DNA from 3 places in the Pseudoalteromonas sp. BSi20439 genome. Region 2 is predicted to be linked to each of the others. Evidence: predicted binding sites of a transcription regulator. Region 2 holds the regulator's gene; each other region holds the start of a gene.
The links. The regulator sigma-54, encoded in region 2, starts transcription at its own class of promoters, with help from an activator protein. The targets are predictions, from matches to a motif close to GTTGGCACGNNNNTNGNNT.
Positions count from the first base shown of each region.

Region 1: the regulator sigma-54 is predicted to act here: its motif matches at 4,653-4,671, upstream of P20439_RS09265 (BON domain-containing protein).
Region 3: the regulator sigma-54 is predicted to act here: its motif matches at 2,671-2,689, upstream of dps (DNA starvation/stationary phase protection protein Dps).

Region 1 covers NZ_BADW01000099.1:68,912-79,353, forward strand. The annotation lists gene secF (protein translocase subunit SecF) at 1-254, shown strand, start outside; gene P20439_RS09245 (bifunctional diguanylate cyclase/phosphodiesterase) at 387-2,174, shown strand; gene suhB (inositol-1-monophosphatase) at 2,224-3,027, opposite strand; gene P20439_RS09255 (VOC family protein) at 3,264-3,680, shown strand; gene P20439_RS09260 (LiaF domain-containing protein) at 3,727-4,392, opposite strand; gene P20439_RS09265 (BON domain-containing protein) at 4,707-5,276, shown strand; gene P20439_RS18230 (YqaE/Pmp3 family membrane protein) at 5,342-5,500, shown strand; tRNA gene P20439_RS09275 (tRNA-Ile) at 5,778-5,854, shown strand; gene P20439_RS09280 (methyl-accepting chemotaxis protein) at 6,114-7,991, shown strand; gene P20439_RS09285 (5-carboxymethyl-2-hydroxymuconate Delta-isomerase) at 8,076-8,405, opposite strand; gene P20439_RS09290 (winged helix-turn-helix domain-containing protein) at 8,521-10,442, opposite strand, start outside.
Region 2 covers NZ_BADW01000055.1:40,107-50,548, reverse strand. The annotation lists gene mlaD (outer membrane lipid asymmetry maintenance protein MlaD) at 1-293, opposite strand, end outside; gene mlaE (lipid asymmetry maintenance ABC transporter permease subunit MlaE) at 308-1,087, opposite strand; gene P20439_RS05415 (ATP-binding cassette domain-containing protein) at 1,087-1,902, opposite strand; gene P20439_RS05410 (calcium/sodium antiporter) at 2,168-3,136, shown strand; gene P20439_RS05405 (KpsF/GutQ family sugar-phosphate isomerase) at 3,140-4,111, shown strand; gene kdsC (3-deoxy-manno-octulosonate-8-phosphatase KdsC) at 4,112-4,663, shown strand; gene lptC (LPS export ABC transporter periplasmic protein LptC) at 4,660-5,214, shown strand; gene lptA (lipopolysaccharide transport periplasmic protein LptA) at 5,204-5,743, shown strand; gene lptB (LPS export ABC transporter ATP-binding protein) at 5,740-6,465, shown strand; gene P20439_RS05380 (RNA polymerase factor sigma-54) at 6,800-8,299, shown strand; gene hpf (ribosome hibernation promoting factor) at 8,326-8,613, shown strand; gene ptsN (PTS IIA-like nitrogen regulatory protein PtsN) at 8,618-9,070, shown strand; gene rapZ (RNase adapter RapZ) at 9,090-9,932, shown strand; gene P20439_RS05360 (HPr family phosphocarrier protein) at 9,950-10,222, shown strand; gene mgtE (magnesium transporter) at 10,363-10,442, shown strand, end outside.
Region 3 covers NZ_BADW01000047.1:572-11,013, forward strand. The annotation lists gene P20439_RS04020 (SulP family inorganic anion transporter) at 156-1,883, opposite strand; gene dps (DNA starvation/stationary phase protection protein Dps) at 2,061-2,585, opposite strand; gene P20439_RS04030 (DUF2237 family protein) at 2,893-3,261, opposite strand; gene P20439_RS04035 (HPP family protein) at 3,422-3,841, opposite strand; gene P20439_RS04040 (DUF2189 domain-containing protein) at 4,015-4,794, opposite strand; gene P20439_RS04045 (MFS transporter) at 5,028-6,908, shown strand; gene katG (catalase/peroxidase HPI) at 6,970-9,237, opposite strand; gene P20439_RS04055 (L-cystine transporter) at 9,553-10,442, opposite strand, start outside.

The DNA of each region.
Region 1 (10,442 bases), on a different contig from region 2:
TCTCGCTTACGCAAACACTTAACCGTACCTTAGTAACCTCAATCACTACTATTTTAGTATTGATTGCGTTATTTGTATGGGGTGGCCAAACCATTCATGGCTTTGCTACTGCACTACTATTTGGTGTGTTTATTGGTACTTATTCTTCAGTTTACGTTGCCAGTTCGGTGGCTATTGCCATGGGCGTAAGTAAAGAAGATTTAATACCAGAAGTAATTGAAAAAGAAGGCGCTGATTTAGATCCAATGCCTTAATTGAGATTAAACTATTCTTAAAACAAAGCCGCTCCTAGTGAGCGGTTTTTTATTGCCTCCTAGATAAGTCACATAATAGTCATACTCAGTTGGTATTTTATTGCTCTTATTAAATTTTTATTTGAGCTAGTAGTGACTGAGCAACGACAAGTCTTAGAATCAATTTTACAACAAGGAGCAATAACAACCTTGTTCCAACCTATTTTCGATATAGCTAAGCAATCTATTATTGGGTATGAAGCGCTTAGCCGTGGCCCTAAAAATGGTCCGTTAGCCATGCCAAATAAGCTATTCGAAGCAGCTCATAAATACCAATTGATTTCAGAGCTTGAGCTTTTATGCCGTTCTCGCGCCATTGAAAATTTTGTAAAACTCAGTCTGCAAGGGAAGTTATTTTTAAATGTCAGCCCAAAAATTCTACTCGATCCGAGCCACCCTAAAGGCGAAACCTTACATTTAATTGAACAGTTTGGTCTTGCTGCCAATCGAGTGGTGATTGAAGTAACTGAACAAGAAAAAGTAGATGATGGTTTTTTACTGTTAAAAACCATCGCTCATTATCGAGAGCTAGGCTTTACGATTGCTATTGACGATCTCGGTGCAGGTTATTCAGGACTAAAGCAATGGTCGCAGTTATGCCCAGATATTGTAAAAATTGATCGTTACTTTATTGATCATTGCGATCAAAGCGAAGTTAAAAAAGAATTTCTAAAATCAATCATGGTGTTAGCACGGGCAACAAATACAGCGGTGATTGCAGAGGGAATTGAACGTTCCGAAGAGCTAGATTTAGTTAAAAGTATAGGCATAAGTCATGTTCAAGGGTTTTTGTTAGAAAGACCGAGTCAACAGCCAAGTTATGACTACAACTGTAAACAGTTACAATCGCTCACTTCGACCCAAGCCGCCTCAAAGTTTGAACAATCAATGGCAATAGGTGTGCTTGCTGTTGCTCAGCCTGCTATTAGCAGTCATACGCGTTGTAAAGAAGCTCATGCACTTTTTGAGCAAGACAAAAGCATAATCAGCTTACCGGTATTAAATAGCAGTCAGCAGCCAATAGGGCTGTTACACAAAGATCAGCTAACAGAAGTGTTTGCCGCGCCTTATGGGCATGCACTTTATGATAAATGTGAAGTCACTGAGTTAATGGATAAACAACCTTTGGTGGTTGATGAAAATCAAATGCTTGATATTGTCTCCCAGCAAATAACAGAGCAAGACTTTGATATTCGTCGCCATATTGTTATCACCTGCAACAATAAGTATTTAGGCTTGGCACCGCTCAGAGACATACTAAAGCACATTACAGCAGAAAAAATCCGCCACGCTCAACATGCTAACCCTTTGACCATGTTACCGGGTAATGTGGCAATTAGTGAGGTAATAGAGCAGCGTCTACAACATAAACAGCCATTTTCACTAGCTTATATCGATTTAAATCACTTTAAACAATTTAACGATTTATATGGCTATGCCAGTGGTGACAGCGTAATAAAACTTCTGGCCGATGTGACTGTAAAAGCGTGTGCGCACAGCGCTAACTTTGTCGGGCATATTGGCGGCGATGACTTTATGGTGGTGTTTGAAAAAAAAGATGCCGTGGAGATTTGTAATACTATTATCACGCAATTTGAATTGCAGTCACGCGTATTTTTTACGCCAGAGCATATTGCTGGAAAAGGGTATTGGGCAACTAATCGAGAGGGCGAAAAGCAGTTTGTACCTTTACTTACATTATCGATAGGTTTAGTTGAGCCGGACCTGCAGCAGTGTAAAAATAGCCATCAAGTAGCGGCATTAGCGACAGATGCTAAAAAAGAAGCAAAACGTTATCGTCACAGCTACTTATTTATATGTAATCGAAGAAGGCCTGCTCCCGCTATTGTACGTTTATCCAATAGTAAAAAAAGTGGCTAACAAAAAGCAAAAAAGGAGCCTAGGCTCCTTTTTTAGTACGTAATTACGATTAACGTAATAGCGACTCAGATAATACTGGGCGCATTTCGCGAACAATTGCCTGTGTTAGCTTAGGTGCACCACAGATTACGTTACCGCTCACGTTGTAGTTATTACCGCCAGCAAAATCAACAATCATGCCGCCAGCTTCTTTAACTAATAGCTCGCCTGCTGCTGTATCCCAAGGTTTTAAACCAATTTCAAAGAAGCCATCAACACGGCCCGCTGCAACATACGCCATATCTAGCGAAGCAGAGCCTGCACGACGAATATCAGCCGTGTGAACAAATAACGCTTTAAACGCTTCAGAGTATGCATCTAAGTGATGTTTTTGTTTGAAAGGAAAGCCTGTAGCAAGAACAGAACCAGCAAGTTCAACAGTTTTAGATACACGTAAACGTTTGCTGTTTAACTGTGCGCCTTGACCGCGAGAAGCAGTGAAAAGCTCGCCACGAATTGGATCGTAAATTACGGCTTGGTCTAAACGACCTTTAACTTTAAGTGCAATAGATACTGCGAAATGAGGGATACCCTTGATGAAGTTAGTTGTGCCATCAAGTGGGTCAACAATCCATTGGTAATCAGCATCCTTACCTTTGTGTTCGCCTAACTCTTCACCAACGATGCAGTGATCAGGGTAAGAACGTAAAATAGTTTCACGAATTACGGCTTCGGCTTCTTTATCAATGTTAGTAACTAAATCGTTGGTGCCTTTTTGTTGCACTTCAACTTTTGATAAATCTTCACTTGCACGAAGAATAAGTTTGCCTGCGTTACGCGCAGCGCGAACCGCAATGTTTAACATTGGATGCATGGTATTACCTTTGGGTTGTAAAAGAACGTTTATATATTTAAGCCGGCGTATTTTAGCGGTTTTTGCCATAAAGTAAACCATAAAGCCTAAATACTTGTGAGTGTTTTTTGTACAGGTATGATCTTTCGATATATTTATCGAAATAAAAACAAGCAATAAATTTGTAAATTAGCGCTTTACCTAAAGTGAACTTGAGGTTTTATGATGTTCTATATTCAATTAACAGGAAGAAAATTATGAAATTAGAACACGTAAATTTAGTTGTCAGTGATATAAACGCCATGCTTAAGTTTTACCAAGCAGCATTTCCCTATTGGTCAATTAGAAGTGAGGGAGAAGGAACTTGGTATGGTAAAGCAAGGCGCTGGGTACATTTTGGTGATAACGATCAATATATTGCTATAAGCGATCACGGTGAAGGGAAAAATCGTGACTTATCAGGGCATCAAATTGGTTTGGCACACTTTGCTTATATAACCAATAATTTAAATGCAGTAATAGCGCGCTTAAAGGATGCAGGCTTTGCAATAAGTAAGCAAGGCGCTGTAAATCCATTTAGAAAGAACATTTATTATATTGATCCCGCAGGGTTTGAGATTGAGTTTGTAGAGTACATGAGTGATGTACCAAGTGAGCGAAATAACGACTTATAATATGAATGAAGCCAACAATTTTGGCTTCATCAAATGTTTAGCATATTTAATAATGTTTACCATTCATGCCAAGTTGAGTTTTCAGATCATTTGCAAAGCTAATAAATTTTTCTTTAATAGTGCGCTTAACTTTAACTTCCACAGAGCCTAAAACAGTTTTTCCTTCAATTTGAATCGTTGGCCCTTGGCGTTTATTGAGTGAAACAGTTTTATTTTCAAAACTGCCTAAAATACAAAACATTTTAGAAACTACATTAACGTGCTCAGGTACATATATTTCTTCGCTGCCAAAGTAACAATTAACGTGAATAGTGACATGTTGGTGGGTAAAAATAGCATCCGTAAAATCAAGATTGATTGACCCCATGTAGTTTTCTATATAAATGTTTTGAGGCACTACCCATTGGCCGCTTCGTTCACTTGAACCAAGAATGCTTCTTAATGTAAGTGGCTCTTCATCAGTCTCATGCTGCGCACTATAATTAGGTGCAAACTGCGAGTGCTTTTGTGCCTTATATTGCTGGTCAGTATTTAAGGTTAAATCTTCAACAAGGGCCATAAGCGCGCTATTGTCACTCGCTGCCATTGCATCGTCTAAGCGCCTCTCAAATGCTTCTACAGAAATGACACCATGGCTGTAATTATAAATGAGTTGATCAATTACTTGCTCACGAACTTGCTCGATAGGGCGGTCTTCAATTTTAACAGACATTTAAATTATCCTTTTAAGGTTGCTGGCTAGTTCAAAGCAAGCCTTATACCAAATATTAATTCATTTAAAATCATTGCTTTATGTTTTTTTGTTTTTTCATCCTTTATTATATTAACGACAGATTAACCAAATATACAATTATTTAGTAAGTTTCGCTATTCGAGAAAGTTTTACGCAATGGTCTGTAAATGTTTACTTTGTAGGTTTAAGTCAGTATCGGTAGTTTTAATTTAAGTTATTGAAATTTAAGTGTAAAAATAGTTGGCCCGATGTTCGCATTAGTTCAAGTGTCTTTAATCAAAAGGAGAACGATTATGAAAACATTTAATAAGTCTATGATTGCAGCCCTAGTATTAGGAACAACCGCAATGGGCGCTCAAGCAAGCAGCTGGGAAAACGAAAGCAAAGATGCTTGGATTGATGGAAAGGCAGAAACAGTACTGCTGATGAACACCAATCTAAACAACTTTGATATCAACACGGACGTAAAAAACGGCAAGGTAATGCTGACAGGTAAAGTAAACAGCGATGTAGATAAAGAACTTGCTGAAGAACTCGTGCTAAGCCTAGATGGTGTAACTGATGTTGAAAACAGTCTAACTGTGGTAAAAAACACCGACATGAAGAAGCATGATTCTAAAATGATGGGTAACGATACCGAAAGTGATTTAACCGATGCCAAAATCACAACAGTCATCACAACGCGATACTTATTTGATTCTGAAGTAGGTGGTACAGACATTGATGTTGATACCGATAATGGTGTAGTAACTCTTAAAGGTTCAGTTGAGTCTGATGCTGAAAAGCAATTAGCGATGGAAATTGCTAAGAACGCTGAAGATGTTCGCAAAGTAGTTGATGAATTAACTGTTATTGCAGAATAATACACTATACTAAAAGCCCAGCCTTGCTGGGCTTTTTGCTTTGCTAACGTTAGAAGGGTTAAATTATGGATATTATCAGGATTATTTTTTCTATTTTATTACCACCACTGGGTGTATTTTTACAGGTGGGGCTAGGGATGCACTTTTGGTTAAATATTCTGCTAACCTTGCTCGGCTATTTCCCAGGATTAATTCATGCGATTTATATTATCGCCAAAAAATAACACCATATCGCAGTAATACATTTAATACTGAGTTGCTAATTGCCATCGTAAGGTATGTGTATTAGTTACTCAGACTACTATTATTTAATGAGTTCGTTTCTTCGAAGTCATCATCAATAAATCTAAAAGCCTACTATTTGAGCAGTTAGCCCCTTGATTGTTAAAATAAAGCTTTTTGCTAGTGACAAGCCCCTAAAAACTTTTTATACTGCAACCCGCTTTAGTCGCTCTGTGGCTAAACGCTTCAAAAATTAACTGCTTACAGTTATACAAAGTTGGCCCCTTAGCTCAGTTGGTTAGAGCACACGACTCATAATCGTTAGGTCCCCAGTTCGAGTCTGGGAGGGGCCACCACTTTTACAAGCTTTCCAAGTAAATAGAAACTCATCTTCCTCGTTTATAAAATTCGTTTTTATTATTTCTATCGTATTTTTACCAGTGCACTGATTTTTGTATTAATTCTATTGAATACATTGCAATAAACACAGTTGGATCTACTATTAAAGTGTTATGGGGTTTTATTATAAAAATCTTTACTTTATGCCCTTTAATGTCGCTACTGTTAATTGTGTGCGGTATATAAAATACTGCTTAGTTACCCCTTAGGTGCTCTATGTTATTAAAACGAAAAGTATACCTCAGCCTTATTCTGGCTGTTGTTGCTCCTTTAGCAATATCTACTCTAATCTTTTCCAATAGTATTCGCTCAAATACAGAAGAAAAACTAGCAAAAGTAGATTTACCGACTGCGCTTAGTGAAGTTAAAAGCCAAATAGAGCTGGAACTTTCTACACCTATTGTTGTAGGCAAAGAAATAGCGCAAAACTTATTTGTGCAGCAATGGATGAATAATAATGAAGATGCGCAAAGTCGAGGTAAATTTATTGATTACCTCAAACATATAAAAAATAAAAACCAAGCCAGTAACGCATATATTATTTCTAAAAACTCCCGTAACTATTACACCGATGAGGGTATTTCCAGGCAAATAGATAGTAGTGATACTTGGTTTGATGCTTTTTTAGCATCGGATAGACCATTTGAAGTAGCGCTCGACATAGATAAAGGCAGCTCTGAGGTGATGGTATTTATTAATTATGCCATTGAGCTTGATGGGCAACGACAAGGAATTGCCGGAATTGGCCGTTCGCTCGATTCTATGGTGGATCTCATAAGTGAATATAGGATAGGTGAGGGCGGCATTGTTTATTTGGTCTCTGGTAGTGGCGAGATTATGCTGCATGGTAATAAAACTAAAATAGGGAAATCTGTTGACTTGACGCCGATTAAAAATGGGGCAATTCAAAGTAAAGTAATTGATGGTGATGACTATGTTGTATCAAGTACGCCTGTAAACTCATTAGGTTGGCATCTAGTTGCTGAAATTCCCCAAGAGCAATTATATGGCCCAATTAATAGTGCTATTAATACTAATATCATTTTTGGTGTAATTATTGCTCTTGTCGGTTTAGCGTCAGCACGCGTGTTGGTAGGGCAAATATTTAGACCCATTGAAAACATTACTTCAGCAGTGAATGCGTTAACAGAAAAAGATGGCGATTTAACAGCGCGACTTCCTACTGACGATAATAATGAAATTTCAGACTTGGCGATTAAGTTTAATCTGTTTTTAGAGCAGTTACATTATATGTTTAAACAGGTTTCTGAGTCGGCAATTCATGTTAAAGGTATTTCCCAAGATGTACTTGAGCAAGTACAAGGAGCAGCTAATTTAGCTGAGGTACAGTCATCGAGTACACAAACGGTGGCGGCAGCGGTTAATGAGATGGAAGTTACGGTTCAGGATATTTCTGGCAGTGCCAGCAATGCGGCAGATATTGCGACTAAAACCGAAGAAACGACGCATAAAGGCGTTGGTTTTGTGCAAAGCACAATTAAACAAATGGAACAGTTAGAAGCATCGATGGCCAATTCTGTGGCTTCGGTGTTAGAGCTCTCGACAGAGATTAAATCAATTTCTCATGTATTGGATGTCATTAAAGGGATTTCTGAGCAAACTAACTTATTGGCGTTAAATGCGGCAATTGAAGCGGCGAGAGCTGGAGAGCAAGGGCGTGGTTTTGCAGTAGTTGCTGATGAAGTGAGAACGCTTGCACAGCGTACTGCGGAGTCTACAGAGCAAATTAATGAGATGATTGCTTCGTTAAATGCTAAAGCTTCAAGCACGGTAACTGCGATTGAATTGGGCAGCAAAAACACTTTAGAAAATGCCGAACGATTAAAAGAAACAGGCCATACATTAAATGGTATTTCACAGGAAATTGTACTGTTAAGCGAGTTAAATAACTCAGTGGCTACAGCAACGCGAGAGCAAACGTTAGCAACCTCAGAAATTAGCCAAAATATTGTAATGATCTCCGACTCGGCAGAGCAAACCAAAGAAAATATGAAAAAGTCAGAGCAGCTTTGTAATGGTTTAAATAAAGAGTCGAATATTTTAAGGGATTTACTAGGTAAGTTTACGCTTTAACCGCGGTTTTATAAAAATTAGCAGAGCGGGGATACCATCATAGTTATAGAGCACTTGCCTATAACTATGATGTTTTAATAGCCGTTAATTTTTACGATAAATCTCGTGATTCATTTCGTAAATATTAACGCTTAAGCTATCAGAGGCTCTGCAATATGTTTGTAGGCACGCTAGTAACTGCTCACTTAGCTTTTGCTTTTGCTCAATAGAGCGCCCAGCCATAATATGTACAGCAATATGAATAAACCCTTCTTTACCCACACCTAATTGGTAATGTTGATACGCAATCGCACGAGTTTTTATTGTTTCTAAATCAAATAAGCCACTTTCAAATGTTGTTGTGTGGATTTTTTCCACTAGAACCTGAGGTAATAAAGGCAGATCTTCTGAGTGTTCAATAATAATGTGTGGCATTTAGCGTATCCTCTTTAGATTGGTTTGTTTAATTATACCAAACGGGTTTGTACACGCTAACCCTATAGAGCTTAATTTTTAAAAATTTGGCTTAGCATAGTTCAGGCTGTTGCTTTTAGGGCAAATATTTTTGGTTGATACGTTTTATGTCAATTTGTGGTGACTTATACGAAGAGTATACCAGCCAGTTGGTATTTGAAATATAGGTTAAGCCAGAGGTACGACTAAATGCGCGTTCGGGAAGGCGTATAACGTCATGATGGCTTTTGGTTGAGAAGTCGTAATAACTCAAACGGTAATCACCTTGTTTTACATTAAAATAGTAAATACGCGATGTCGCTAAGGTGTCGCCTTCAAAAAAGTACCACGAATTATGATTAGATAAATTAATTTCGCTAACCAGTGGTTGCTCAGTTTGGCTATCAGGATCTTTGATCCATAATTGATTAGTTGCTTGGTTGGCAAAAACTAAAGCGCCTTGCTTGTTTTCATAAGCATATAATGTTGATGAATCTATGGCTTGTTCGAGTTTATTACCATTTAAATCGAAGCGATACACGTGCTGATCATCAGAGACTAATACGCTTTTACTGTCTGCAGCCCAACTAGGTTTACCATGATCGCTAAAGCCCGTAGGTAATAATTCACTGGTTTGTTTATTAAAGTCATACAGGTATAACGCATGACCACTAGGGTGCGAGGCAACAAAAGCAATATAATCACCATCAGGCGACCATACTGGGTGGTAAATATTGGCATTGAGATTAGTGAGCTGCTTTCGAGACGTACCGTCTTTATTTGCGGTCCACAATTCCATTGAGCCCGACTCATTAGAGACAAACGCGAGTTTGTTTCTGGCTTTATTGTAATTAGGAAAGCGGGTACTAAAATGGCTCGATAACACTGGGAAAGGAGAGCTTGCAACCGCATTATTAACCTCTAAACGCATTAAAGCCGAGTCTATATTCCACTGATGAAAATACAAACTGCCATCACTGGCAAATTCTGGATAGCTTAAGCCATCTATGCGGGCATTGATCATTTGTTGTGTTTTAAGGTTGTAAAAGTACCCTTGGCGTTTACCTTTTTTCACACCAGAAAAAACGAGTTGCGTCTTAGAGGGGTGCCAATCAACGCCTCTCATATCAATAAACCCAGTAGTTAACTGCTTTGCATTGCCTGTTTTTATATCGATTAAAAATAATTCTTCAAACCCCGTTGGTAAGTTACGAGATACTACAAGTTGAGTTGCATCTGGGGAGAACACAACCGACTCATCGCTATATTGGCATGCTGAAATACAAGGTATTTGAGTAATTGTGTATGGCGATGAGGTTAAATCAACAAGGTTAAGTTGAGTCAGATTATTTTCATCATCTTCACTAATATAAACCAGTTTAGTGCCCGGGGCATTTATGTCTATATCGGTACTCGCTTTGCTGCCGCATTGTCCTAAAATAGTGGTATTTCCCGAGGCAATATTTTGCTGAATAACCTCACAACCTTGACCCGATATGCGGCGATAATAATAAACAAAGGTTAAGTCGGGGCTAAATACCGCTCGCCCTTCAATGAATGGGGTGTCGGTAAGAGCTATTGCAGCTTGTTCGGGTAAATGTAAATCACGTAAGTATAAATTTGCTTTATGACCAGGGCGGCGCCAAGAATATGCTAAAAAATGACTGTCGCTGGATATAGCGGGGAACAGCTCTCGTCCTGGGCTGGTGGTAATGGTTTCAACATGATCGTATAACCGCTCTGCTTGTCGCGATAGCGCAAGTGGCTTATTTTCATCGCTAAAAGCGTTGTAACCCCAGACTCCAGCGAATAACAAGACCATGATAGCCATGGCTACAGCAAAAATATATTTAGGACGAGTAGAGGATGTATTAATACTGTTCTGCGCGTTTGGCATTATTGGCTTTTGCACTAAGCGATAACCTGTTTTACGCAGTGTTTCTATGTAGGTGTTGTCGGGGTCAAGCTCTTTAAAGCTTTTACGAAGGTGCCATATGGCATTAGTGAGTGCTTTTTCAC
Region 2 (10,442 bases):
CTGGTGTCTGAAAAACGACATAAATACTGCGCATCAATACTCATGTTCACCACAGGTAAAAACTCTTGCGGGTGCACATAAATTGACTCGACACGACCAATAACAACTCCCCCTACTTTAATAGGCGCGCGAGTTTTTAATGAGCCTATATTTTCAAACTTGGCGTTTAATGTGTAGGTTTCACCTGAGCCGCTAATACCTGAATTAGCCACTTTAAGCGCTAGCATTGAAAACGCCAAAATACCTAGTGCGACAAAAAAACCAACTAAAATTTCTAATTTCCGTGAATTCATTATTTAATACCCTATTAGCTAGTAAACATTACCGCTGTCAAAATAAAGTCAAAACCTAATACCGCCAGTGATGAGTGCACCACTGTTTCTGTTGTTGCCTTACTGATCCCTTCTGATGTAGGAATACAGTCATACCCTTTATAAAGCGCAATCCAAGTGACAACAATCGCAAATACGATACTTTTAATTAAACCGTTTAGTATATCTTTTTCAAACGACACCTGAGCTTGCATTATTGACCAAAAGCTTCCAGTATCAACGCCTAGCCAATCAACACCCACCAAGTGAGCACCAATAATAGCGACCGCTGAAAAAATTAACGCCAGTAACGGCATACTAATTAAGCCAGCCCAAAATCGCGGCGCAATAATACGCCTAAGCGGGTCGATAGCCATCATCTCTAGCGACGATAACTGCTCGGTGGCTTTCATTAAACCGATTTCAGCCGTCAACGCACTGCCTGCCCTACCTGCAAATAATAATGCAGTAACCACAGGCCCCAGCTCACGTAACAAGCTAAGCGCCACTAGAGGTCCAAGGCTGTCTTCTGCACCATAATCAACTAAAACGGTATAACCTTGCAGAGCTAAAACCATGCCGATAAATAAGCCCGACACCACAATAATCAACAGCGATTGTGAACCAACCATGTAGAGTTGGCGCACCAGTAGAGGCGTACCTTTTTTAAAATTGGGTAAATGCCATAGTGCACTTGCTAGCATTTGCGTTGAACGCCCAAGTGCAGCAAAACGACCCAGTGTTTTATGGCCTATTTTTTGTAGTAAATCCAACATTACTGCGGCTCTCCTAACAGTTCATCTGCATAGGTTTGTGCTGGATAATGAAATGGTACAGGCCCATCTGATAACCCTTTTAAAAATTGTTGCACCAGTGGTGATTCATGCTGACGCATTTCATCTGGCGTGCCGCTTCCAATCACACCTTGCTCGGCAATAATAATAACATGGTCGGCAATGCTCATTACTTCATTCACATCATGTGTAACAATCAAAGAAGATAAACCAAGCACTTCATTTAATGACTTAATCAGCTTAACCAACACTCCCATTGAAATGGGATCTTGTCCTGCAAAAGGCTCATCATACATAATAAGTTCAGGATCAAGCGCTATAGAGCGAGCCAAAGCTGCACGACGTGCCATACCACCAGATAACTCTGAAGGCATTAAATCTTTAGCACCACGTAAGCCAACGGCTTGAAGTTTCATTAAAACCACTAGACGGATTAAGTCTTCACTGAGTTGTGTGTGCTCGCGGATAGGAAATGCGATATTGTCAAACACCGACATATCGGTAAATAAAGCACCGCTTTGAAATAACATGCTCATGCGTTTACGTGCCGCGTAGAGTTCTTTACGCGACATGGCGACTATGCTGTCTTTTTTAAATAAAATATCACCGGAGTCAGGTTTGAGCTGGCCACCAATTAAGCGCAGCATCGTGGTTTTGCCAATTCCGCTTGGCCCCATAATGGCAGTAATTTTACCCTCTGGGACATCAAAGCTCATATTTTTATATATGACCCTATCGCCTCTAGAAAAGGTAACATCCTTTACTTCTACTATTGATTGCGACAAGTCGCTCTCCATAACAATATTCTCTCATATTTCTATTTTAAGGGTTTTTTGGTCAAGATGGAAAAAACAATTCGTAAGATTTTGTAATAGCGCCGCCAAAACAGTTATAAGACTGCGATAAATTGACTTAACCGACGCTTAAACAACCAAATCAACTTAGTAAAAAATTATTTTAATAACCGTCTAATGTATTACAGCTTACTCTTTTACTTATACTTTTATGGTGGCTTTTGTTACTATTCGCGCTATCTGAATTTACACTAGCTGGCTTATCACAATGGTTACCTCGTTTGTCATTTTAATTCTCGGTTTTGCAGCTCTCGTATGGAGTGCAGACAGGTTTGTTTATGGTGCAGCTGCACTGGCTAAAAACTTTGGCGTACCAACATTAATAGTAGGTTTAACCGTGGTAGCTATGGGCTCATCGGCGCCTGAAATGATGGTATCCGCTTCAGCTGCTTTGGCTAATAAAACCGATACGGCGGTTGGTAATGCGGTAGGTTCAAATATAACTAACATACTATTAGTATTAGGTATTACAGCGCTTTTAAGACCACTTTCAGTTTCTTCAAGTACACTAAGGCGTGAAATTCCATTGGTATTACTGGTGTCTATCGCCACTTGGTATATTTTTTCAGATAACTACTTTTCGTTTTTTGAAGGCGCAGCCTTACTGTTTGGTTTTGTTGTTTTTATTGGTGGGCTTATTTTTGTATCACTGCGAGCAAAAAACCAAGACGACCCCTTTGTTAGCGAAGCCTGTGATGAAGTACCTGACAACGTACCAACCAAAAAAGCCGTTTTTTGGTTGGTAGTGGGTATGATTTTACTGCCGGTTAGCTCACACTTTTTAGTTGGCTCAGCCGTCGATATTGCTAAATACTTTGGCTTAAGTGACTTAGTAATTGGTTTAACCATAATAGCCATAGGTACCAGCTTACCTGAACTTGCAGCCTCTATTGCGGGTGTTCTTAAAAATGAAGATGACCTAGCACTGGGTAACATTGTTGGCTCAAATATCTTTAATATTTTAGCGGTATTACCGCTGGCAGGATTAATTAACCCATCGGTTATTGACGCATCAGTAGCTAACCGTGATGTTATCATTATGATAGGTGCAACCTTGGCACTTATTGCTATGTCATTGAACTTTAGAGGTCAAAGACGTATCAATAGACTAGAAGGTGGCTTGCTCATCGTCGCATTTATGATTTACCAAGGTTATATTTTTAGTCAAGTAGGGTGATCCATGGCAACGCTAAATTTTATTCAACAAGGCTTACGCGTCCTTGATATAGAACGCCAAGCACTCAACGATATCGCACAATACGTTAATGAAAGCTTTAACCAAGCGTGTCAATTAATGTATGACTGCTCAGGCCGTATTATTGTTATTGGCATGGGTAAATCGGGCCATATCGGTAATAAAATAGCAGCCACTTTAGCGAGTACTGGTAGCCCCGCATTTTTTGTTCACCCTGGTGAAGCGAGTCATGGTGATTTAGGTATGATCACTGCCAGTGATGTAGTTATGCTTATTTCTAACTCTGGCGAAACCAGTGAAGTGCTTAATATTATTCCGGTATTAAAACGCATTGGCGCTAAAATGATTGCTATGACAGGTAACGAAACGTCAACTATGGCAACATTGGCAAATGTGCATGTGTGTATTAAAGTTGAACAAGAAGCCTGCTCATTAGGCCTAGCGCCAACGGCAAGTACCACGGCAACACTCGCTATGGGTGATGCAATGGCAGTCGCATTATTGGAAGCCCGTGGCTTTACCGCAGATGATTTTGCTCTGTCGCATCCAGGTGGCAGTTTAGGCAAACGCTTACTGTTAACCTTAAAAGATGTAATGCACAGCGGTATTCACACGCCTATTATTAATGAAACGCAAACCATTAAAGACGCCCTAATTGAAATGTCAGCCAAAGGACTCGGCATGACCGCTATTATAGATGGTAACCAACAATTATCTGGTTTGTTTACCGATGGTGATTTACGCCGTATTTTAGAGCAACGTGTTGATATACACAGCACAGAAATTAATGTTGTGATGACTAAATCATGCACAACAGCCACACAAGACATGCTCGCGGCTGAAGCACTGAACATTATGGAACAAAAACGTATTAATGGTTTAATTGTGATTAATGAGCATAATCAGCCCATTGGCGCACTAAATATGCAAGACTTACTAAAAGCGGGAGTGCTATAAATGCAGTTTGAAGATCTTTACCAACCGTTAAGTGATGATGCAAAAGCGCGCGCCAAAAAAATAAAATTATTAATTTGCGACATTGATGGTGTGTTTTCTGATGGGCGTATTTATCTTGGTAACCAAGGTGAAGAGCTCAAAGCATTTAATACCAAAGACGGATTTGGCATTAAAGCCCTTATTAATAGTGGTTTTGAAGTTGCCGTGATCACAGGTCGTCACTCACAAATAGTTCAACAACGTATGAGTAGTTTAACCGTACAACATATATACCAAGGCCAAGAAGACAAACTCATCGCCTATCAAGAATTAAAACAAAAATTAGCGCTTAGCGATGAGCAAATTGCCTACATAGGCGACGATGGCCCTGATATGCCAGTAATGGAAAAAGTCGGGTTTGCAGTAGCCGTGAACGACGCCCACCCGCTGATTAAACGTTTATCGCATTATGTTACTCAGCTGCCTGGCGGCTTTGGCGCAGTAAGAGAGTTAACAGACTTACTAATGCTTGAAAACAATAAGCCACTTACCAGCCAAGGAACCAGTTCATGAATGTGGCGCGCATTATACTGAGCGTTTTATTCATAAGCTGTATGGTTTGGCTTTGGTATCCTTACTTTACTCAGGTAGATATTGTTGCGGATGAACAAACTCAAGTTATTGCTAGACCCGATTATACCGCGATTGAGCTAAAACAAACCGCTTACAATGATCAAGGTAAAGTAAGCCATAAAGTGACTGCGGTAAAAATGGAGTTATATCAACAACTCGGTTTTACCTTTTTTGAAAAACCTATATTTACGTTATATAACGAACAGCAAACATGGCGTATTAACGCTGATGAAGCCACCCTCTACGACGATCGGCAACTGGTGTTAGAGGGTAATGTGAAAGCGCTAAATTTAGTCGATAACGCAATGATCGATACGATCACAGCCGATAGCATCAATGTAGATATAAAACTACTCACTATGCAGTCACAGCAGCCAGTCGTTATTACAGGACCTAATTTAAAAATCATCGGTAAAGGCCTTGAAGCCGATTTAAAAACCGAAGTGATTAAACTTATTAACCATACGCGAACCCTATATTATGACCAATAACCTATTTAAAATTTTAATTGTTCCTTCACTACTGATTGCATTTCATAGCCATGCAGAGGAGGCCGTTGAAGCCCCTGTGGCTAATCAAATTTCAATTAGTGCTGACAGACAGGAAGGTCAATTAAAAGAAAACGTGGGCATTTTTGAAAAGAATGTTGAAATTATTCATGGTAATCGCCGCATTACCGCCGATCGTTTAGAAGTACATAAACGTGATGACTTAGGCGAGAATAAGCAACTTTTAATTGCCACAGGTAGCCCTGCTTACTTTGAAGAAACACAAGCTGATGGCACCATCATGAGCGCCAGTGCCAATGAAGTTCGCTATGATGTATCGCAACGTTTTTTAACCTTAATCGGTGATGCCAGCATCGCTCAAGCAGGTCAAAAAATTACCGCTAAAAGTATCACCTACGATATAGAGCAGCAGTTGATTAGCGCAGAAAAAGATGAAAATTCAACCGATCGTGTACACACCATTTTGGTGCCTGTTGAAAACAAAAAAGAAGACGATAAAGGCCAACCATGAGCACATTAAAAGCAGAGCTATTAGCAAAAAGCTATAAAGGCCGTGAAGTGGTGAAAAATGTTGGCCTAGAAGTCGAAGCTGGCAGTATTGTCGGTTTACTTGGCCCCAATGGCGCAGGTAAAACCACGACCTTTTACATGATTGTAGGGCTTGTACCGAGCGATAAAGGTAAAATATCAATAGATGATCAAGATATCACTTTATTACCAATGCACAGCCGAGCTCGCCTAGGGATTGGTTACTTACCACAAGAATCATCGATTTTTAGAAAGCTGACGGTTTACCAAAACTTAATGGCTATTTTAGAAACACGTAAAGAGCTTAATAAACAACAACGTGAAGATACCTTAAATAATTTACTTGATGAATTTAGCATTCAGCATATTCGTGACAGCCAAGGTATGGCTCTGTCAGGCGGTGAACGCCGCCGTGTTGAAATTGCCCGGGCATTAGCAGCAAATCCTAAATTTATACTATTAGACGAACCCTTTGCAGGGGTTGATCCTATCTCTGTATTAGATATTAAAAAGATCATAGAGCATCTTAAAAATCGAGGGATTGGCGTATTGATCACAGATCACAACGTACGCGAAACACTTGATGTTTGTGAAAAAGCCTACATAGTTTCTCATGGGGAGTTAATTGCATCAGGCACTCCAGATTACGTATTAAACGATAAAACAGTACGCGATGTTTATTTGGGCGAGCAGTTCAAGCTCTAATATTTGTGTTATTCCACTAAGCATCTGCTAAGATTAATTATACTTAGGTCTGTTGACCTTTCAAGGTTGAATTTGCAGCAGTCTGTTTGGTATTTAGGCAAGGCAGAGCCTATGTGATGTGGTATTCCCCATAAATAGGCGATAACGCAGCATCAATGCCAAACAGGCGCTGGCCTTCGGGTTCTGCCTAGGGACGATTTACTTTTTGTTGCTCGGTTTTGACTTAGCCCACTAGGTTACAAACCTCGCGCCGCGATTAAACCGCCCCTAGTTTGAACAAATTTTAATCCGTAAAGGTCAACAGACCGTAATTTAAAAGGATTGTTAGAGATAAATGAGGCAATCATTACAGCTGCGCATGGGCCAGCAACTTACAATGACTCCACAGTTGCAACAAGCAATTCGCTTATTGCAGCTCAGTACATTGGATCTCCAGCAAGAAATTCAAGAAGCGCTCGATAGCAATCCCTTGCTTGAAGTTGAAGAACAAGATTACAGCGAAGATGCTGCGGGTAAAAACGAACAAAAAGCCGATAACGATGAATCAACGCTAAGTGCTTCAGCTGACGAAAAACCTAGCGAGTATGAGCAAGACAGCGGCGAAGCCATGAGCAAAGACACCATTAGCGATGATATGGCAATGGACGTTACATGGGATGAATACATGAGCGCAGCACCTGCCTCTTCATCGGGACCGATGCCTGAAGATGAATCAATTTATCAAGGCTCTTCAACTGAAACGCTGCATGAATATTTAATGTGGCAATTGCAACTGACGCCATTTAGTCCTACAGATGAAGCCATTGCGATTGCAATAGTAGAAGCCGTGGACGACTCAGGTATTTTAACCCTTAGCTGTGAAGAAATTTTAGAAAGCTTTAATCAAGAAAACGACGACGAAGATGAAGTTGAACTTGATGAAATAGAAGCGGTATTAAAGCGTATTCAATTATTTGATCCAGTAGGAATAGCCGCGCGTAGTTTACAAGAGTGTTTGTGTATTCAACTTAATCAATTTGATAAAGACACGCCTTTTTTAAACGAAACAAAAATGATTTTAACCGATCATATTGATTTACTAGCGGCACGTGATTATCGCACGTTAATGAAAAAAACTAAGCTCAAAGAAGATGAGCTTAAAGAGATCATGACGTTAATTCATACCCTTAGCCCAAAACCGGCAGACACTATTGTCAGAGAAGAGTCAGAGTATGTTATTCCTGATGTGTCGGTTAAAAAAATTAAAGGGCGTTGGGTGGTTGAACTAAACCCTGATAGCATGCCTAAAATTAGGGTAAACAGCCAATATGCGGCTATGTCACGTACTGTTAAATCAAGTGGTGATAGCCAGTTTATTCGCTCACACTTGCAAGAAGCAAAATGGTTTATAAAAAGTCTAGAAAGTAGAAACGACACGCTACTTAAAGTAACTAACTGTATTGTGCAACAGCAACAGGCCTTTTTTGAACATGGTCCTGAGGCGATGAAGCCTATGGTGCTTAATGATGTGGCAGAAATGGTAGAAATGCACGAATCGACTATTTCGCGTGTTACTACGCAAAAATACATGCATACACCACGGGGTATTTTTGAGCTTAAATATTTCTTTTCAAGCCATGTAAGCACTGAAAACGGTGGCGAATGTTCATCAACAGCAATTCGCGCATTAATTAAAAAATTAATCGCGGCAGAAAACTCAGCTAAACCATTGAGTGATAGTAAAATTGCAGATATATTGGCAGAGCAAGGAATTAAAGTAGCAAGGAGAACTATTGCAAAATATCGCGAATCTCTAGCTATTCCCCCGTCGAATCAACGAAAAAGTTTGATTTAAGGCGTACAACAAAGAGGAAAATGTTTATGCAACTGAACTTAACTGGTCGCCATGTAGATATTACTGACTCGCTTAGAGACTACGTAAATAGTAAATTTGCAAAGCTGCAGAGGCACACTGATCACATAACGAATGTGCATGTTATTCTCGATGTAGAAAAACTAAACCAAAAAGCTGAAGCAACCGTTCATGTTAGTGGCGCTGAAATTTTTGCCTCTACTGAACATCAAGATATGTATGCCGCTATAGACTCGCTGATTGACAAGCTAGATCGTCAAGTAATTAAACACAAAGAGAAACTTGCTCGACACTAACACTATGAAACTAAGCTCACTTATCTGTCAGGACTGCAGTAAAGCTGCGGTCCTTTTTAATAGTAAAAAAAGAATTTTAGAATTTATCAGTGAATTGGCTCACAATAAACTGCCCTATTTAACCCAACAAGATATTCTCAACGCGTTAACCGCTAGAGAAAAGCTAGGGAGCACAGGTATAGGCCGAGGAATTGCAATTCCACATGGTCGTATGAGTGGTGCACAAGAGCCTCTTGCACTTATACTGGTGAGCGAAACGGCTATTAATTTTGATGCGATAGATAACCGACCGGTCGACATTTTTGTTGCCTTAATTGTCCCCGACGGTGACAATCAACAGCATTTAAAGACCTTAGCTACCATTGCAGATAAGCTCAACGATAAAGAATTTTGTAAGCAATTACGGGCGGCAAAATCCGACAATGAGCTGTACCAAGTCATTGTCAGTCAACCGTAGTAACAATAAAGGGTGATAAATGGAATTAATAATTATAAGTGGTCGCTCAGGTTCTGGTAAATCTGTTGCGTTACGGGTTGTTGAGGATTTAGGTTATTATTGTGTAGATAATATTCCTTTAAATTTATTACCATCTCTTGTTCGAAGTGTTTCCGACAGCTACAACAAAATTGCCGTAAGTGTTGATGTGCGTAACTTACCTAAAGAGCAGCAACAGTTTAATGAAATCATTGAATATTTACCTGGTTTCACTAAACCAACGGTGTTTTATTTAGACAGTGACGATCAAACATTAATTAAACGCTTTTCGGAAACTAGGCGTCTTCACCCTCTTTCTATTGATTCTCTACCGCTTGATTTAGCAATAAAAAAAGAAAAACAACTACTGGATGTTTTGATCAATCATGCTGATCATATGATTGATACCACTGATTTAAGTGTGCATCAGCTGGCTGAGTCTATCCGTGAAAAAATACTCGGTAAAAAAGACAAACAACTGATCATTACCTTTGAGTCATTTGGTTTTAAGCACGGTATACCCAAAGAAGCAGATTACGTATTCGATGCCCGATTTTTACCAAACCCGCATTGGGAGCCTGAACTTAAGCCACTCACAGGGCTAGATCAACCGGTAAAAGACTACCTAGCCAGCCACAGCATAGTACAAAAATTTACATGGCAAATTCAAACCTTTGTACAAACATGGTTGCCGCATTTAGAAAGAAATAACCGCAGCTATTTGACCATAGCCATAGGTTGTACTGGTGGACAACACCGTTCTGTTTACTTAGCGCAAACTATAGGTGAAAGTTTTGCAATGAGTCATCCTAATGTAAAAATTCGTCACAGAGAACAAGAATAACATCAAAGAGAATAGTAATGCGGTTAGAAAACACATTTTTAATAAAAAACAAATTAGGCCTGCATGCCAGAGCGGCAACAGTACTGGCACAGCTTTCTGTGCAATTTGATGCCTCAATCACTTTATTTCAAGACGATAAACAAGCCGCTGGCGATAGTGTATTAGCACTTATGTTACTAGAGAGCAGTCAAGGCAAAGAAGTGAAGGTAGTATGTGAAGGCCCTGACGCAGAACCTGCACTTAATGCAATTGGTGAGCTCATTGACCAACGATTTAATGAGCAAGAATAAAATAGTTCATCATTAAATCATCATCCTAAGCTAAGGTTAATAGTGGTTGAGGTAGTTTGCTCATATAAAGTAAGATAAACTAAAATTGAATAGCATTCATAACCCTTCCACTATGTAATAAAATTTAATTAAGGACGCCAATGCCTGAAGCTTTAGAACAAGATATTCCACTACAACAACTAAAACAGGTGACCAAGTCACTAAATAGTGGTCAATTTGT
Region 3 (10,442 bases), on a different contig from region 2:
TTTCATTTTTGCTTGCGATATCTTTTTAAGGCTTAACAAGTTAATAAAGAAAACATTCTTTGCACTGAGTCTCAGATATTTTTCAGTTAATGAAATGAGTCATCACCATATTTTATCTAAATTTGAGTGTAGTAGAGGATAACTAATAATTCTAACTAAGCTGAGCTTTGGTTAGGCGATTTAAATAAAGCGGCTTCAGTAATATGTTGACTCACACTGTTTTTTTGTAGGGCGATATACAAGTCTGAGTGAACATAAATCCCCTCTTTACCAGATGTAATTCCTGCCGTTTTAAACCAAGCGAGCAATTGACGTTTTCTGCCAGCAAGCTCTAAACGAATATGGCGTTTTTTAAAAATTACATCTAAGTCGGCAAGCATGCTCATTACACTTAGATCAAGGTGAGTAAAACAAGGTACAGCGTCGATAATAACGCATTCTATATCGCCTTTCTGGCGGGCGTATTGTTCTAATAAGCGACGTTTAAAGTAACCCACGTTAAAGTAAGTTAAAGGCGAATTGAATCGATAAATAAAAACGCCTTGTATCGCTTTGGCTTTATCTGTTTCGTCGAGGCTTCTTACTACTCCTTTGGCATCAATACCTAAAATAGTGTCAGATGGACGCATAACGCTGCGGATAAATTGAAATAAACCCAATAACACCGCAAGCGTTATGCCAGGGATTACACCAATAAACAACACCGCAAATAACGTAGTTAATGCTAAGTAGAATGCTTGCTTATCTTTAAATTTTAATTGCCATAACGTCTTTAAATCGATGAGATGAATTGAAGCAATAATAAGCACAATTCCCAGTGCTGCACTGGGAATATACTCAAGGGGAGCCGTTAAAAATAACGCAATGATGGCAATAATAACAGCCGCTATAATCGATACTAATTGAGTTTTACCGCCGGCATTGTCGTTAACAGCCGTACGCGAGTCAGCACCACTAACAGCGAAGCCTTGTGACAATGCTGAGGCTAAATTGGCAATACCTAAGGCTCTAAATTCTTTATCTGGATTAATGTCATAGCCATTTTTTGCAGCAAAGCTTCGTGCGGTCAACATCATACTTACAAAGCTGACTATGGCTAAGTTAAGTGCAGGAACTACGAGCTCACGGATCACCCCAATATCAAACATCGGAGGGTTAAATATAGGTAAGCCACCCGTTACAACGCCAATGGTTTTTATCTCAAATTGTTCTAAGTTGAATAACCAAACTAAGGTTGCAGCCAATGTGATTGCCAGCATAGAGGCAGGCCAACTTGGTTTAATACGTTTGAAAGCGAAATAGGCACTCAGTGTTAATAAAGCCATTAGCAAGGTGGGAATATGAGTTTGCGATAAATAGGTTGGCACACCTCCTAAACGCTCCAGTAAGTAGCGTTCGTCAAAGGTAAAACCAAATACTTTTGAAAACTGGCTAACAATAATGGTAATAGCTACGCCATTGAGCAGTCCCATTAAAATAGGTTTTGATAAAAAGTCAGCAAGTACACCTAGTTTAAAGCGGCTGGCAATAAAGCACCAGATACCTGTCATTGCGGTCATGGTGATCACTAATTGCCAATGTTTAAAGCTATCGCCTGCGGCAAGTGGAGTCACTACTGCGGCAATCACCGCACAGGTTGCGGCATCAGGGCCAATAATAAGCTGTTTAGAGGTACCAAATAGTGCGTAAAGCATCATAGGTAAGATACAAGAATAGAGACCAACGGCGGCATTTACGCCGGTAAGCTGCGCATAAGCAATAGCTACAGGCAATGCCACGGCTGCAACTGATAAGGCTGCTCGCATATCGTCGGCAAGCCATTGGCGCTGATAATTAAACAACGTTTGTAAACCAGGCATAAAATTATATAAACGCGACAACACTGAAAAATCCCTTTAATAATAAGGAGTAGATAGTAAGTTCTGTATAAAAATAAGTATAGTAACTAAACGCGTTATAGTGGATTAAATATGATGGTTTTAGCTTAATGATGAGATGGATATAGTGAAAAAATAAAAAGCCCAGCATATTTGCTGGGCTCAATGTATATCAATTTAAAATTAGCTGTTCAATTGACCCGTAGATGACTCTATATGGGCACGAACAAACCACTGATATTGCTCAAGCTCGGCAAGTTGCGCAATGATCATATCTTCAGATACCGGATCAAGCTCAGCAAGTGATTCTATAGCTTTACGGTGATCACCGTTAACGCCGTTATATACTTTGTCTAATGCAGCTAAGTGCTCGGTTACTAAACCTTTGCCTATAGCGTAGTCTTCCCATGTACGACGATCGACAATTGATTTTGGTGTACCAACAGGGACGCCGCCTAAAGTGGCAATACGTTCTGCTATGGTGTCGGTCATTTCACGCACGGTTTCAACTTGAGGGTCTAGCATTTCATGTACGCCAATAAAGTTTGGACCTACTACATTCCAATGAATATGTTTTAAAGTTAGCTGTAAATCAATTAGCGCTACCATGCGATCTTCTAGAACAGATATTGCTTTATTTGCTGATTCGTTTTCTACACCGGGAGCGGTAAATTCAGCGACTTTGTTTGCATTATTACTGTTACTCATTATGCCTCCTACTATTTCAAAATAGTGCTCGCTTAACTCAAGTGAGTGTTTTAATTGCGATAACGAACACGTCTTGTATTAATAGAAGCAATGCTCATGCCGATAGTATTGTTATTTTAAGTTGCTGAAATTATTGTTTTAATTTTTAATTGGCGGTATTTTTCAAAGCAACAAACTTAAGTGCATATGAAAAATATGCACTTTTTTGTAAATTCTGCAAAAAAGCACGTTTAAAACAGGGGCACGTTAAGGACTCTTTTTGCCTACGCTATTTAGGCAAAAGAAAACTGGGTTCAGTGTTTAATCGTTATAGCGTTTTTTGATATTGATGCGCTTTTAATACGTCAAACGGAATAATGTCGAGCGCTTTTTGGTTTGTAGCTTCAAGTACCACAGGAGGAGCAACGTTTGCAGCAATGGCATGATACCAACGCACTGCGCACAAGCACCATTTGTCGCCAGCTTTTAAGCCAGCAAAATCATACAAAGGATTAGGGCTAATTAAATCGTTACCTTGCGCTTTAGAAAACTGCAAAAATTCGTCGGTCATAATGGCGCATACACTGTGATTGCCAAAGTCTGAATCTGGCACATAGCAAAACCCTTCACGGGTATAGCCACCATTACCACAACACAGTTGTAAGCGAGTTCCCAGTACATTTAATTGATTAGCCATGCAGCACAGTTACCTTGTAATAATCATCGAAAGCAGAGGTGTTTACCATAACAGGCCGTTAGTGACTTAGCTATCTATGCTATTAATTTTATACATCTTTAAGCGAGTAAAAAACTGCACTTAGTAAAGCCAAAATGCAGTTTTTACTAAGCAAGGGCGCTTACGAAAGTAGTGCTGCCGCTAAACGCACAAAATCAGAAGACGTTAAAATACCCACTAGCTGACCCTGCTGGCTAACAACGGGCATACAACCGTGGCGATTATCTACAAAAAACTTAACGACATCTGATAACGGCTGCTCTGGGGTGACACTAATAAAATCACTCACCATAATATCTTCTACTTTTGTGAGTTTCTCTTTTCGTTGTAATGCATTTGCACCAAACGTTGCCATGATCCCCATAACTTTAGCGACCATGATTTTTTGTGTCAGCATACCGACAAATGCGCCGTCTTCGTCGATAACAGGAATATGACGAATATTTTTTTCTTTCATTAAATTATGTGCGTCATGCAAAGTGCTTTTTACGTTCACTGAAAATGGGTTCGGTGTCATTAAGTCTGTAACGTTTTGACTCATGTTTATTCCTTTATATTATCTGTAGTGTATCAGCTTATATTAGCGCTATTTTTAAGCTTTGCACCTTATTCAGATCAAGGTTTTTACGGATTTTATAAACTGAGGGAGAAGAGGCAACACTTAATTAAATGACCAAAAAGCATTTAATTAAGTGATAAAACTACAGGTAAATATTATTCATAACCACGTGGTGTTTTTGTTTTAATAACAGCAATGTATCCATGCCAACTAGCGTAACTAAGTAGTGGCATAATAATAATAAATCCAGCGGCACCTGCAGCAAAGCCCAACGCTACTAGTACAAATATACAAATTGACCACACTACCATGGCTGCAAAGTTTTCTTTAACTGCGTGGATTGAAGAAACGACTGCGGTCATAATATCAACGCGTCTTTCCATCATAATTTGCGGCGTAAATGCAGAAATTGAAAACACACTGACCAGCAAAATCCCACCGATAATGCTGCCTATAGTTAAAAACGCCGAAAGTTCTTCAAAGGTGGGGTTTACATGGTTTGGGTATAACGCATGCACAATTGCAGCTAGGCGCATCCAAATAATCATAATTACCATGAGTAATACCGCAAAACCCCACTCACCTACAGGGTTACGGAACATTGATTTTAATGAATGGCTTAATGTAGGTTTATGGCCTTTCTCAAGCTCCCAGGCTACATCGTATAGGCCAACGGCGAATACCGGACCGATTAAAGCAAAAGCAACGGTTGCAGGTAAAATAGCTAAGTGGCTGTCGGTAAGTACAACAGAGTAAACAATCGCTACCGGAATAAGCGTGAAGATTAAACCGTAAATTAAACTCAACATGGGCGCGCGCGCCATATCTTTAAACGCTAACGAAAGCCAATGAAAAGCGGCAAATGTATTTACTTTGTTGCACTCTAAACAACGTGCGAATTTAGTGTCTTTGTCTATTGTGTTTGTAGTTGGCATAAAGATGCTCCTTTTTTAGTCACCTTTTAGGTTTAGAACATAGATGTTTTATTTACAACTCATAAACAACTTATACGATTGATTTAGTCGCATTGTTCATTTGTTAGTCATTTTTATTGGGTTAGCTATTTTGTTTATTTAAATATATGTTTGAGCACGTACTTAAAAAGTGGGTTCGTATTTCTTTTCCACAGTGGTAATCTAAGCCCTGAAGCTAATTTTAAGAGACCGTAATGAAGGAAAATAAACAACAATTTCAAGGATCTTTACTGGGTAGCAAACGGTTTTTACCTCTGTTTGTGACGCAGTTTTTCTCTGCTTTAAATGACAATGTATATAAGCAATCAATCCTACTTATTTTAATTTTTCAGGCTGCTACGGTAGCTGATGGTGCCTTTTATTCTAATTTGGCGGCAGGATTATTTATTTTACCGTTTTTTCTATTTTCAGGCATGGCTGGGCAAATTGCAGAAAAGTTGGAAAAATCAAAACTGATCAGCATCGTAAAGTTTTGCGAAATTCCTATTATGCTGGTGGGCGTAGTATCGATTTTAACCGAGCAGGTTTGGTTAATGTTAGGTACTGTATTTTTAATGGGCTTACAAAGCACTTTTTTTGGACCGCTTAAGTACTCTATTTTACCGCAACATGTGGCCCCAAATGAGCTAACAAAAGCGAATGGGCTGGTGGAGTCGGGCACTTTTGTCGCTATTTTATTGGGCACCGTATTTGGCACCTATTATATAACCCAAGCAGCGGGCCCTATTTATATCAGTATCGCAATAGTGAGCCTAGCGGTTATTGGCTTTTTGAGCAGTCGATTTATTCCTAAAAGTGCTGCCAATGATGCTAATTTAAAAGTATCGATTAACCCTATTACTTCAACCAAAAGTGTTTTTAATGCGCTTAAGGCACAAACCGAGTCGGTGGGTAAGTCAGTATTAGGGATCAGCTGGTTTTGGCTTATTGGTGCGGTGATACTAACGGCGCTCCCTAATTACGTAAAACATGTAATGGGAGGCGATGAGTTGGTGGTGACGGCTGCTTTAGTGGTGTTTTCGTTGAGTATTGCATTGGGGTCTTTGCTTTGTGAAAAGCTATCACGCTCACGGATTGAGTTAGGTATTGTGCCTTTTGGTGCACTGTTAATTACCTTATTTTTATATTTACTAAGCCAAGAGCCTGGTATTGAATTTTATCGCCAAGTTAGTGAGTTGCAGCTTACTCTTGAACAAGTAATTAATACTGGCGATATGCTCTGGCATTTTGTTTGGATGGCAGGTATTGGTATTGCCTCGGGGTTTTATACCGTGCCTTTGTATGCACTCATTCAGCAGCGTACGCACCCCGATAGCCGTTCTCGAGTGATTGCAGCTAATAATGTATTAAACGCACTGTTTATGGTCGGCAGCGCCGTTTTAAGTATTGTTACTTTAACGCTATTACACTGGAATATTTCACAATTACTGTTGTTATTAGCAGGGCTTAATTTACTGATATCGGTTTATATATACAGCAAAGTTCCTGAGTTCTTTTTACGCTTTATTATTTATATTTTAGCGATTTGCATGTATCGGGTGCGCACTAAAGGCGAGCCTAACATTCCCGATGAAGGGGCTGCGGTAGTGGTAAGTAACCATGTTAGCTTTGTTGATTGGATGTTTATTTTAGCGGCGTCGCCTAGGCCAATTCGGTTTGTTGTATTTGCACCTATTTACTATTCACCGGCACTTAATTGGTTATTTAAAATGGCCAAAGCCATTCCAATCGATAGTGAAAAGGCAAACCCTAAGGCGTTTAATAAAGCCTTTGATGACATCGCTAAAACACTGGAAAGTGGTGAGTTAGTAGGTATTTTTCCTGAAGGAAAGCTCAGCGGTGATGGCGAGGTTGATGTATTTCGCCGTGGCATTGAAAAAATAATTCAGCGCACGCCTGTGCCTGTTATCCCTGTTCATTTAGATGGATTATGGGGCAGTATGTTTAGCCGAAAAGCCAAGTGGCGACTACCTAGACCCAAATGGTCGTTAGTAAGCGTAGCGATTGGTGAGTCGGTTGCATCTGAAAATGTGAGTGCCGATGACTTGCGTGATCGAGTGCTTGCTTTAAAGTAGCTTTACAATAAAAAAGCGCTGCAATTAATTGCAGCGCTGTGGTTGTGTTACTTAATGGTTATTAACGGTCTAAATTCATTACTTTAGTCCATGCTGCAACAAAGTCTTCTACAAACTTTTGTTTTGATGTATCAAAGGCATACACCTCAGCAACTGCACGTAGTTCTGAGTTTGAACCAAAAATCAGATCAACCGAAGTGGCGGTGTACTTTTGCTCACCTGATTGACGATCAAAGCCTTGATAAATGCCAGCATCTGACGATTTTTTCCATACCGTCGACATATCTAATAAGTTAACGAAGAAATCGTTATTTAGGGTACCTGGCTTGTCAGTAAATACGCCGTAGTCAGTGCCTTTATAGTTTGCATCAAGTGAACGTAAACCACCGACTAATACAGTCATTTCAGGAACTGTTAGGTCAAGCTGATCCGCTTTATCAATCAGCATTTCTGTTGGCGATTTATAGCTTTTCTCTGCATCAAAGTAGTTTCTAAAACCATCGGCTGGCAGCTCTAATAAGCTAAATGCATTAACGTCAGTTTGCGCTTGCGTAGCATCGCCACGGCCAGCATTAAACGGCACGTCTACTGAGTAGCCTGCATCTTTGGCTGCTTTTTCAATCGCTGCATTACCACCAAGTACAACTAAATCAGCAAGCGATACATGGCTTTTGCTAAATAAGCTGTCGTTAAAGTCAGCTTGAATCGCTTTTAATACTTTAAGTACTTTTGCGGTTTCTGCTGGATTATTTACTGCCCAATCCTTTTGTGGTGCTAGCGCAATACGTGCGCCGTTGGCACCGCCGCGCATATCTGAATCACGGTAACTGGCAGCCGATGCCCATGCCACACGTACTAACTCAGGTACACTTAGGTTTGAGTCTAAAATAGCGGCTTTAAGCTCTTTTACTGCACCAGCATCAATGTTTGATTGAGTTTCTGCTGAAATAGGGTCTTGCCAAATTAAGTCGTCTTTTGGTACTTCTTTACCTAAAAAGTTACGTGGTGGTCCCATATCTCTGTGAGTTAATTTGTACCATGCTTTAGCAAAGGCAAGTTGATACTCTTTAGGGTCATTTAAAAAGCGTTCTGCAATTTTGCGATATTCAGGATCAAATTTTAACGCTAAATCGGCCGTAGTCATTACCGGTGGGTTAAATTTACCTTTAACGTGCGCATCAGGTACGGCGTTATGTAATGATTCATCTGTTGGGATCCACTGAATAGCGCCTGCAGGGCTGCGAGTTTGTTTCCACTCAAAGTTAAGTAGGTTGCTTAAGTACAGTGATGACCAGCGGGTAGGTGCTTGTGTCCATGCGCCTTCTAAACCACTAGATACGGTATCTTCAGAGTGGCCTTTACCACATTTGTTTTTCCAGCCTAAACCTTGCTCTTCAATACCTGCTGCAGCAGGCTCTGCACCTACACAGTCTTTAGGTTTGTGCGCACCATGCATTTTACCAAAGGTGTGACCACCGGCGATAAGTGCTAGGGTTTCTTCATCGTTCATCGCCATGCGAGAAAACGCAACGCGAATGTTCTTAGCTGAACCGATTGGATCAGGTACTCCTTTAGGCCCTTCTGGGTTTACATAAATTAAACCCATGTGAGTTGCACCTAGCGGGCGTTCTAGTTTGCCGCTGGCATCTTCACGGTCGCTGGCAAGCATTTCTACTTCTGGACCCCAGTAAACCATGTCTGGTTCCCAATCGTCAGTACGACCACCAGCAAAACCATAGGTTTCAAACCCCATGTTTTCTAAGGCAACATTACCGGCTAATACGATTAAGTCTGACCATGAAAGGGCTTCACCGTATTTTTGTTTGATTGGCCAAAGTAAACGGCGCGCTTTATCCAAGCTTACGTTATCTGGCCAGCTATTAAGCGGTTCAAAACGTTGTTGACCACCGCCAGCGCCACCACGGCCATCAAGCGTACGGTAGGTGCCTGCGCTGTGCCAGGTCATACGAATAAAAAATGGGCCATAATTACCAAAGTCTGCTGGCCACCAATCTTGAGATTGAGTTAGTAGAGCGTCGATATCACTTTTTACAGTGTCTAAATCTAGACTGTTAAATGCCTCTGCATAATTAAAGTCGGCACCGTAAGGGTTTGAACGTAGATCATGATCGCGAAGAGGAGATAGGTTAAGTTGATCTGGCCACCAAAATTGGTTGGTTCTGGTTGCGCCCATTTTTGCCTCACCCATGCCTACAGCACCTTGTGGCTTAGACATTTGTGGTTTTTCTTGGCTAAAAGCAGAGCCAGACATAAGTGCCATACTTATAAATCCAACAAGCGCTTTTTTTGTAAATGATCGGTTTTTCATTGTCAGCTTCCTTAAAGTTAACGAATTTCGTTATATACAAAGCGTATTAAAAAATAGGGCCTACTCATTAAAAAACAGTAGGCTAATACTTCATTCAAGTTGTTGTTAAACAAGCCTGAATGGCTAAGCAGTGAGGATAGTATAGTAAAGAGGGTAAAAACCGTGTGCGAAATAAAACGATTAGTGCAATCTATAAAAATGATTTATTAAATTTAATCGATTAAATAAATGAATTGTAAATACGCAAAGAAGGCTTTGCAGAGCTATAGGCATAAAAAAGCCCAGCGTAGGCTGGGCTATTAAATAAGCTTAGTGCTATTGAGTTTTCATTAACTTACTGGTGATCACACCTGAGGTCATAGCACCCGACACGTTGAGTGCGGTACGCGCCATATCTATTAAAGGCTCAATAGAGATAAGTAAAGCCACTACCTCTATAGGTAATCCCATGGTAGGTAATACAACCAACGCTGCGAAAGTAGCACCACCGCCTACGCCAGCAATACCAAACGAGCTAATAACCACAATACCAATAAGCGGTAAAATAAACTCAAACGTGAGTGGGTCTATCCCCACACTTGGCGCAACCATCATCGCGAGCATGGCAGGGTAAATACCAGCACAGCCGTTTTGACCTATAGTGGCACCAAAAGAAGCCGATAAGTTAGCGATTGCTGGGGGCACTTTTAACTGGTTAATTTGCACATCTACATTCATAGGAATCGATGCCGCTGAGCTACGTGAGCTAAAAGCAAAGGTAAGCACTGGCCAGATTTTTTCAAAGTAATGTTTTGGATTGACACCTACTAAGCTAAGCAGTAAACCATGCACAACAAACATTAATAAAATAGCCACGTAAGAAGCAACAATAAAGGCAAGTAAATTTAAAATGTCGCTACTACTAGAGTTTGCCACAACACTTGCCATTAAACCTGCAACACCATAAGGCGTTAGAGCAATTACCATGCGAACTAAGCTCATTACTGTTGCTTGTAGGGCGTTTACACCGTTACGAATTGGGCTAGCAAGCTCTGTTTTTTCAAGCATTACTTTACGCGCAGCTATACCAACAAGTACACCAAATATAACCGTGGCAATAATAGAGGTTGAACGTTGATTACTTAAATCTGCAAAGGGATTTTCAGGAATAAAGCTCAGTAGCATTTGTGGCACACTTAAGTCGGCTACATTCGCTGCTTTGCTTT